One region of the Terrabacter sp. AAH1 genome, then DNA from elsewhere that is predicted to be linked to it. Evidence: riboswitches for the same ligand, from Rfam matches in the RefSeq annotation. Region 1 holds a riboswitch; each other region holds the start of a gene.
The links. Region 1 has a riboswitch for S-adenosylmethionine ahead of ACXR8F_RS16750 (bifunctional o-acetylhomoserine/o-acetylserine sulfhydrylase). Riboswitches for the same ligand answer to the same signal wherever they lie in the genome.
Positions count from the first base shown of each region.

Region 2: another riboswitch for S-adenosylmethionine. It lies ahead of ACXR8F_RS11585 (aminotransferase class V-fold PLP-dependent enzyme); the one in region 1 lies ahead of ACXR8F_RS16750 (bifunctional o-acetylhomoserine/o-acetylserine sulfhydrylase).
Region 3: another riboswitch for S-adenosylmethionine. It lies ahead of metX (homoserine O-acetyltransferase MetX); the one in region 1 lies ahead of ACXR8F_RS16750 (bifunctional o-acetylhomoserine/o-acetylserine sulfhydrylase).
Region 4: another riboswitch for S-adenosylmethionine. It lies ahead of ACXR8F_RS08650 (amino acid ABC transporter permease); the one in region 1 lies ahead of ACXR8F_RS16750 (bifunctional o-acetylhomoserine/o-acetylserine sulfhydrylase).

Region 1 covers NZ_JBTJJV010000012.1:58,171-60,361, reverse strand. Annotated here, with positions in the region: gene ACXR8F_RS16755 (acyltransferase family protein) at 1-416, opposite strand, end outside; SAM riboswitch class IV at 552-671, shown strand; gene ACXR8F_RS16750 (bifunctional o-acetylhomoserine/o-acetylserine sulfhydrylase) at 763-2,079, shown strand; gene ACXR8F_RS16745 (LD-carboxypeptidase) at 2,132-2,191, shown strand, end outside.
Region 2 covers NZ_JBTJJV010000006.1:70,897-73,087, reverse strand. Annotated here, with positions in the region: gene ACXR8F_RS11585 (aminotransferase class V-fold PLP-dependent enzyme) at 1-1,035, opposite strand, end outside; SAM riboswitch class IV at 1,075-1,214, opposite strand; gene ACXR8F_RS11580 (FtsK/SpoIIIE family DNA translocase) at 1,383-2,191, shown strand, end outside.
Region 3 covers NZ_JBTJJV010000007.1:130,380-132,570, reverse strand. Annotated here, with positions in the region: gene metX (homoserine O-acetyltransferase MetX) at 1-1,241, opposite strand, end outside; SAM riboswitch class IV at 1,257-1,371, opposite strand; gene ACXR8F_RS12930 (DUF4192 domain-containing protein) at 1,474-2,191, opposite strand, start outside.
Region 4 covers NZ_JBTJJV010000004.1:138,287-140,477, reverse strand. Annotated here, with positions in the region: gene ACXR8F_RS08655 (amino acid ABC transporter ATP-binding protein) at 1-162, opposite strand, end outside; gene ACXR8F_RS08650 (amino acid ABC transporter permease) at 159-1,172, opposite strand; gene ACXR8F_RS08645 (putative leader peptide) at 1,336-1,497, opposite strand; SAM riboswitch class IV at 1,454-1,566, opposite strand; gene ACXR8F_RS08640 (VOC family protein) at 1,792-2,160, opposite strand.

The DNA.
Region 1 (2,191 bases):
TGCACCATGGTGAGGTTCATCAGTACCTCACGCGGGCCTACGTGCTTGAGGCGTGAGCCGGCGGAGATGAGGAGGGCACCCGTGGCGAGCACGGCGACCCAGTAGGCGGGGAAGAGTCGCGCGATGCGCGACGCCACGTAGCCGGGCAGGTCCCGGCCCCAGGCCGTCATGAGGATCACGAAGCCGGAGACGAAGAAGAAGAGTTCCACGCCGAGGTAGCCGTACTTCGTGAACTGGTGCAGTGTCGGGAAGATCTCGACGGTGCGCTCGGGCCACGCAGGCCCCGAGCGGGCGGTGAAGTGGTAGAGCACGACCGCGGCTGCCGCCACGAACCGCAGCAGGTCGAGCAGGGCGAGACGCGAACCGCCTGATGGCGTGCGTCGCCCGCTGACGGGGGCGGGTGGGGACGGAAACATTTCGCGAAACTTACCGAGCCTTGCACACTTCCGGCGAATCGTCTCGCCGCCGAATCGGCCGCCTTCCGACTCTCCGTCCCACGATGAGGACACGCGCTCCCACCTGCCGGACGCGCGTACGTACACTCGCGAGTAGGTCATGAGTGCCAGCGCCAAGCCCCGGCTCGCTGGCCGGCAACCCTCCCACCGCGGCGGGGTGCCCCGGGTGAGGACCTGGCCCGTCGACGCCATCCGGCGCTCGGGCAAGCGCGGAGAGCTCCTCTCCCGCACCGACCCGTCGGTGCGCCGGCCCGATCACCCGTCACGGGCCCGGTCATCGACACGACTGAGGAAGAGCACACGAGAGATGACCGAGCCCAACTGGTCCTTCGAGACCAAGCAGATCCACGCCGGCCAGAGCGCCGACAGTGCCACCGGGGCGCGCGCCCTGCCGATCTACCAGACCACGAGCTACGTCTTCAACGACACGGACCACGCGGCGAACCTGTTCGGGCTCAGGGAGTTCGGCAACATCTACACCCGCATCATGAACCCGACGACCGACGTCGTGGAGCAGCGCATCGCCGCTCTCGAGGGCGGCGTGGGCGCGCTCCTCGTCGCGTCGGGCCAGTCCGCCACCACCTTGGCCCTGCTCAACATCGCCGAGGCCGGTGACCACATCGTCGCGTCGCCGAGCCTCTACGGCGGCACGGTGAACCTGCTGAAGTTCACCCTGCCCAAGCTCGGCGTCCAGGTGAGCTTCGTCGAGGACCCGACGTCGATCGACTCCTGGCGCGCGGCCGTGCGGCCCAACACCAAGGCGTTCTTCGGCGAGACGATCGCCAACCCCAAGGCCGAGGTGCTCGACATCGAGGCCGTGGCCGGTCTCGCCCACGAGGTCGGAGTGCCGCTCGTCGTCGACAACACCATTGCGACCCCGTACGTCATCCGCCCGATCGAGTGGGGCGCCGACGTCGTCGTGCACTCCGCGACGAAGTACCTCGGCGGCCACGGCACGTCCATCGCGGGCGTCATCGTCGACGCGGGCCGGTTCGACTACGCCAAGGACGCCGAGAAATTCCCCAACTACAACACGCCCGAGGAGAGCTACCACGGCCTCGTCTTCGCGCGTGACCTCGGCGTCGGCAGCCCGCTCGGCGCCAACCTCGCCTACATCCTCAAGGCCCGCGTGCAGCTGCTGCGCGACCTCGGCCCGTCAGCGGCGCCCTTCAACGCGTTCCTCATCGCGCAGGGACTCGAGACGCTGTCGTTGCGCATCGAGCGTCACCTGGAGAACGCGGCCAAGGTCGCCGCCTACCTCCAGGCCCACGACCAGGTCGAGCGCGTCGTGTGGGCGTCCTTGCCCGACAACCCTTCTCACGCGAACGCGCAGAAGTACGCGCCCCGCGGGGCAGGTGCCGTGCTCTCCTTCGAGATCGCCGGCGGACTCGAGGCGGGCAAGAAGTTCGTGGAGGCGCTGACGCTGCACAGCCACGTCGCGAACATCGGCGACGTGCGCTCCCTCGTCATCCACCCGGCGTCGACGACCCACTCGCAGGGTCCGGAGGAGGACCGTCTGGCTGCGGGCGTGACTCCCGGCCTCGTGCGCCTCTCGGTCGGCATCGAGAACATCGACGACATCGTCGCCGACCTCGAGCAGGGCTTCACCGCCGCGAAGGCCTGACACCCGGAACACCGGGGTGTGGCGGATCGGCACGGCTGGCACCATGTCGGCCATGCCGATCCGCTACCCCGCCCCGCTCCGTCCCGGCGACCGCATCGGCGTGACGTCGCCG
Region 2 (2,191 bases), on a different contig from region 1:
GAAGATCGAGAGCAGCTCGACGCCCGGCACCTCGCCGAGTCCGGTCGTCAGCCGCTCGAGCAGCTGCTCCTCGTGGGCCTCGATGGCGTCGCGGTGACGGCTGATGGTGGCGCACGCGGCGGCCAGGGCGATCGCGCCGATGACGTTGGGGCTGCCGCCCTCGTGCCGAGCGGGACCGGTGGCCCACGTCGTGCCCTCCTCGGTGACCGAGCGCGTCGCGCCGCCTCCGAGCAGGTAGGGGCTGCCGGCATCGAGCCAGTCGGAGCGACCGGCCAGCACGCCTGCGCCGTAGGGGGCGTACGTCTTGTGGCCGGAGAACGCGACGTAGTCGGCGTCCCAGCCGGCGAGGTCGATCCGGCGGTGGGCCGATAGCTGGGCGGCGTCGACGGCGATGCGGGCGCCGTGGTCGTGGGCCAGCGTGGCGAAGCGCTCGATCGGCCACACCTCGCCGGTGACGTTCGAGGCCGCGGTGAGCACGACGAGGCGGTGCCGCGAGGGGTGGTCGTTCAGGGCCTCCTCGAGCAGCGCGTGGGCGTCCTCGACGGTCTGGGGCACAGGCAGCCGCACGGTGCGGAAGCGCCCCCAGGGCAGCAGCGTCGAGTGGTGCTCGGTGCCGAAGACGAAGACGGTCGTGCGGCTCGGCAGCGCCTTGCTCAGCAGCGCCCACGAGTCGGTCGTCGTGCGGGTGAAGACGACCGAGTCGTCCGCGCGAGCCCCGACGAACGAGGCCACCTCGGCGCGAGCCTGCTCGTACCAGGCGCTCGTCAGGCGTGAGGCGAAGCCGGCGCCCCGGTGCACGGATGAGTACGTCTCGAGGGCCCGGTCGACCGCCGCCCTGACCGTCTCGAGCGCGGGGGTCGACGCGGCGTGGTCGAGGTTCGCGTATGCCGTGTCGCCGCTGAGCGTCGGCACCCGCAGTCCTGCGCCGACGACCGCGGGCAGCGAAGCGGCCTCGGGGACGACGTGCAACGCGCGGGTCCGGACGACGGGGGCGGGGGCGCCACCACAGAGGGAGGTGCTGGGAAGGACCGACATGAGAGTGCTCCTGGGGGACCGAGGGACCCACCGGATGCAGGTCCGCGCTTGCCGGCCGCGATCGCACGAGCTGGATCTCTCGAGCTGATCGGGGTCGACCTGGTCGTCACCCGGAGCACCCCACCGCGGAGGAGGGTTGCTGGCCAGCGAGCCGGGGCTTGTCACTGGCACTCATGACCTGGCATCGAAGATAGGGCGGCCCCTCTCGGCCTGTCCACCCTCCGGTCCGCGGATGTCGGCATCTGAGACGGCCTCGACCCGTGATGGCGGGTTCGTGTTCTGACCCATGTGCCTCTGTTGCGCGTGTGACGCGTGAGTTCAGAGGTGCCTTGACGTACGGTGCGACCATGGGGTCTCGTCCGTCCAGCAGCCAACGCTCGAGCACCGCCGCGGCCACACGGGCCAAGGGGGCGACCGGCAGCACCACGTCGCGCCCGCCGGCCGCCCGCTCGTCCCGGCCCGCGCAGCGCAAGCCCGCCGCGCGCAAGCCGCCGGCCAAGCCCGCCCGCAAGACCCGTGACGGCGGGCTGCCCTTCCCGCTCAGCGCGATGCGAAGCACCTGGATGGGCGTCTCCCACATGGCCGGGGGAGCGGTGCGACGCGTCGGCCACAGCGCTGCCGACCTCGAGCCCGAACACCGTCGCGACGGCATCGGTTTCGCCCTCATCGCGCTCGCCGTCGTCGTGGCGGCCCGCGAGTGGTGGGGCGTCGCCGGCACGTTCGGCCAGATCGTGCACGCCATCTTCGCCGGCACCTTCGGGCGCGTCGCGTATGCCGTCCCGCTCGTCCTGCTCGCCCTCGGCCTGCGCATGCTGCGCGCCCCGCAGGACGAGGCGACGACCAACCGCGTCGTCGTCGGCACCATCGCGCTGACCTTCGCGGCCTGCGGTCTGGCGCACCTGGCGGACGGCATCCCCAACCCGCCCGACGGCGCCGACGGCATGCGGGCCGCCGGTGGCATCCTCGGCTTCCTCGCCTCGAGCCCCCTCGCGGCCGCGGTGTCGCCCTACGGCGCGCTCGTCCTGCTCATCCTGCTCGGCATCTTCGGCCTGCTCGTCATCACGGCCACGCCGGTCAACATGATCCCGACGCGCCTGCACCAGCTCAAGGCTCTCGTCATCGACCGTGGCCACCACGACGAGGCGGGCGCCGAGCC
Region 3 (2,191 bases), on a different contig from region 1:
CGTTCGAGCGCGTCGCGCACGATGCGGCCCACCTGCTCCTCCTCGATGAGGAAGCCGTCGTGGCCGAACGCCGACGTGATGTGCTCGCGGTGCGAGCGGCGCAGCGCCGAGTGCAGGTCGTCGGACAGCCGCGGCGGGTAGAGCCGGTCGGTGTCGACGGAGACGATCGTGCAGTCCGCCTCGACGCGAGCGAGAGCCGCGGCGACGCCGCCACGGTCGCGTCCGACGTCGTGGGAGTTCATGGCCTCGGTGAGCACGAGGTAGGAGTTGGCGTCGAAGCGGCGGGCGAGCTTGCCGGCATGGTGGTCCAGGTAGGACTCGACGGCGAAGCGGCCGCGGTCACCTGCTCGGAGGGGGTCCTCGCCGAGCTGGGCCTCGCGGCCGAAACGCTCGTCGAGCTCGGTCTCGGTGCGGTAGGTGATGTGGGCGATGCGACGCGCGAGACCGAGCCCGGCATCGGGCCGACGGTCGCCCGCGTAGTAGTCGCCCCCGGCGAAGTCCGGGTCGTTGCGGATCGCCAGCAGCTGCGGCTGGCACCAGGCGATCTGGTCAGCCGTCGCGTACGCCGTCGACGCGAGGACGATGCAGCGGTCGACGTCGGCGGGGTGGGTGACCGCCCACTCGATGGCCCGCATCCCGCCCATGGAGCCGCCGACGACCGCGGCGAGCCGGCGGATGCCCAGCTGGTCGAGCAGTGCCCGCTCGGCCGCGACCTGGTCTCGCACGGTGACATAGGGGAACCTGCTCCCCCAGGCCTCTCCGTCGGGAGCCGTGCTCGCGGGGCCGGTGCTGCCCTGGCAGCCGCCGAGCACGTTCGCGGCGATGACGAACCACTCGTCGGGGTCGACGGTGCGGCCGGCGCCGATGAGGGAGTTCCACCACCCCGGCGACGCGTGACCGTCGCCGGCCTCGCCCACGACGTGGCTGTCGCCGGTCAGCGCGTGCTCGACGAGGATGACGTTGTCCTTGGCCTCGTTGAGCCGGCCCCACGTCTCGTAGGCGAGACGGACGTCGGGCACCAGTCCCCCGCGCTCGAGCTCCACGTCGCCGATCGTCGCGAACTGCCGCCGGCCGACCGGGTCGCCGTCACGCCACGCGCCGTCGGTCCGCTGCCGTCGCGACGACTCGTCGTGGGCCTGCTCGTGCCCGACGCGACGGGAGTCGACAGAGGGTGCGGAGCCGGGAGCGGCGGCCGGGCGCGTCAGGCGTCGCGTGCTCTGCGTCCCGTGGGTAACGGTCATCAAGGCACTCCTCGCTCTTCGCGCTTGCGCACACCCGGGACGGGTGTGGCCAGGTCTTCACCCGGGGCACCCCACCGCGAAGGAGGGTTGCCGACCAGCGAGCCGGGGCTTGTCGCTGGCACTCATGACCTGGACCCACCATAACCGAGCCCGATGCGGCAGCCGAGGCTCCGGTCCACGACCTGGACGCGACGACCACCGGGTCCGCAGGACACCGTGACGGTCGCCCCACTCATGCGCAGGCCGGCGGGCGAAGGCCGTGGTCGAGCGACTGCCGGACCAGCCCGGCCAGGCGGTTGTCGGGCTCCAGCTCGAGCGCCCGGTCGGCCGCGATGCCGGCACGGGCCCCGTCACCGGACCACCAGGCCAGCGAGGCGAGCAGCGACAGCACGGGGGCGGCGTGGGCGGCCGGCGTCATGCGGCACACCGCCTCGAGCCGGGAGAGCAGCAGGCGCGGCGCGGCAGCGTGGTCCCAGTCGTCCCAACCCTCCGGGTCCAGGCGGCCGGCGGAGCCCGTCGCCCCGACCTGGCCCGCCGGCGTCGCAGAGAAGACCCGGAGGTCGGGACCGAGGAACACCTCCAGCATCGTCACGAGCTCGTCGGGGAGCGACTCGAGCGAGGACGCACCGGGGCAGAGCCACCCGACGAGGGCATCGCGAAACTCCCTGTCGCCAAGAGGGCCGACCACCGCCGGCAACCAGTGCTCGAGCCCGAATCCCTCGATCTCACCGTGCAGCAGGCCGCCCCAGGCCACCAGCGCGTCGTTGACGAGGAACTGTCGCGCCGACAGCTCACCGCCGTCGAGCACGCTCAGGCCGCCGCGGGCAGGGCCGGGCCTGCGCGAAGGGCGTGCGGCCTCGGCGAACCGCCGCTGCCAGTCCTCGATGGCGCCGACCGTGAGCGCATACCGCGGGGCGGAGGCCTCGAGGGGCTCGACCAGGCGGGCCAGA
Region 4 (2,191 bases), on a different contig from region 1:
CTCGAGATGGTTGATGGTGCGAACGAGGGTCGACTTGCCGGAGCCGGACGGCCCGAGGATGACGGTCACGGTGCCCTCGGCGAGCTCGAGGTCGACGCCGTCGAGCACCCGGTGCGGGCCGAACGACTTCGAGACGCCGCGCAAGTCGACGACGGCAGTCATCGCGCCACCCCCGCGGTGGTCGTGCCGGCAGCGCGAGAGGTCGATGTCCCGAAGGCCGCCAAGCGGGTTCGCAGACGCTGCAACGGCGTCGGCGGTAGCGTGCGTGAGCTTCCTCTGGCGAAGTGACGCTCCACGTAGTACTGGCCGACCGACAGCAGCGTCGTGAGGATGATGTACCAGACCGTCGCGACGAGCAGGAGCGGCACGACCCTCGAGTTGCGGCCGTAGATCACCTGCACCTGGTAGAAGAGCTCGGGGATCGCGAGCACCGAGACGATCGAGGTCCCCTTGAAGAGGCTGATGACCTCGTTGGCGGCATTGGGCAGGATCGACCGCATCGCCTGGGGCAGCACGATCCGGAGGAACTGCCGCCGTCGCGGGATGCCGAGGGCCGACGCCGCTTCCCGCTGCCCCTCGTCGACCGAGAGGATGCCGCCACGGATGATCTCCGCCGCGTACGCCGCCTGGTGCAGCGCGAGCCCGAGCACGGCCGCGCCGAGCGCCCCGAAGAGGTCGTTCGTCGCGACACTGCCGAACGACGGTCCGAACGGCAGCCCGAACGAGATGCTCTGGTACAGGTAGGCGATGTTGAACCAGAAGAGCAGCTGGACGATCAGCGGGATCGACCGGAAGGCCCAGATGTAGGCCCACGCCACGGAGCGCAGAAAAGCGTTGGGCGACAGGCGCATCGCTGCGAGCACGACGCCGAGCACGAAGCCCGCGACGGTGCCGAGCACGGTGAGCTGGATCGTCGTGCCGAGCGCCTTGATGACCGTCTCGGTCGCGAAGTAGCGGGCAAAGGTGGGCCAGTCCCAGCCGGGGTTGGTGGCGAGGCCGTTGACGAACATCGCGACGAGCACGGCGACGGCGGCCACCCCCACCCAGGTCCAGGGGTTGCGGCGGGGCACGACGGTCAGGGCCGGCGCGTGGTCGGGACGGGTGGTTGGCGGCGGCGCCGCAGCGGGCTGCTGGTCCGTGGCGACGGGGCGCACGGCCGAGGTGGTGGTCACGAGGGCTCCTGAAGGGTGCGTCGAAGGAACCGCCGACCACTCGGGTGGGCCGGCGATGCACGGGCGGGACGAGTTGCGGCGCAACGGCCGCGGCGGGGTGGCCGCGCGGCCCGGCGCCGGGAAAGGCCGGCCGAGGTGGGTCGGCGGCCGCGTCGGTCGGTCGTCAGCGACGACAGAGCGCGCTGGACACGCGGAGCAGGTCGACGTGGCGACGCAGCACCAGCCAGGTGCTCGTGGTGCGCGCCATGACGGCTCCTCGGGTCCGGGACCCGATCACCTCGAGTCCGCGCTTGCCGTCACCTGCTGGCGACGGCCTGGTCCTCACCCGGAGCACCCCGCCGCGGAGGAGGGTTGCTGTCCAGCGAGCCGGGGCTTTGCACTGGAGCTCTTGACCTGTCGATGACACTACGAACCAGCCCCAAGACCGTCAATCGGCGCAAATGACCGCTCGGGGCAGCCCTCACCGATGAGGCCATTCGCGCAGTTTCTCCGAATCATGTTGCGGCACAGTCACATTCGCGAAGTCGAGGGAGACCGATCAGTCATCAATTCCTATTGAATGAGTCGGAAATGCGGCGGCCAGCTTCTTGCATGCTGAGACGCCGGTCTCTCCGCACGGCTACGCGGAACGCTGGCAGACCATGAGCGCGTTGCCGTCCGGGTCCTCGAACTGGACGAAGAACACGCTGCCGATGTCCTCCACGTCCGAGGTGATCCTGACCTCGAGCCGCCGCAGGTGCGCGACGGTGGCGACCATGTCGTCGGTCCAGAAGAAGAAGCGCGGTGGCCCGTCCGCGGTGAAGTCGGGTCGGTTGGCATCGAGGCACAGCCTCGGACCGTCGTCGACGGGGATGTCGAGGATCGTGCCCTCGTGCGAGGCCGCAGGGGCTTCGAAGCCCAGGACGTCGGCATACCAGCGGGCCGAGCGCTCCATGTCGCTGACCGGGACGAACACCTGACCGACGTGCCTGCGGATGGGCGACTGCATGGCGCGGAGACTACCAATCGGCCGGGCTGTC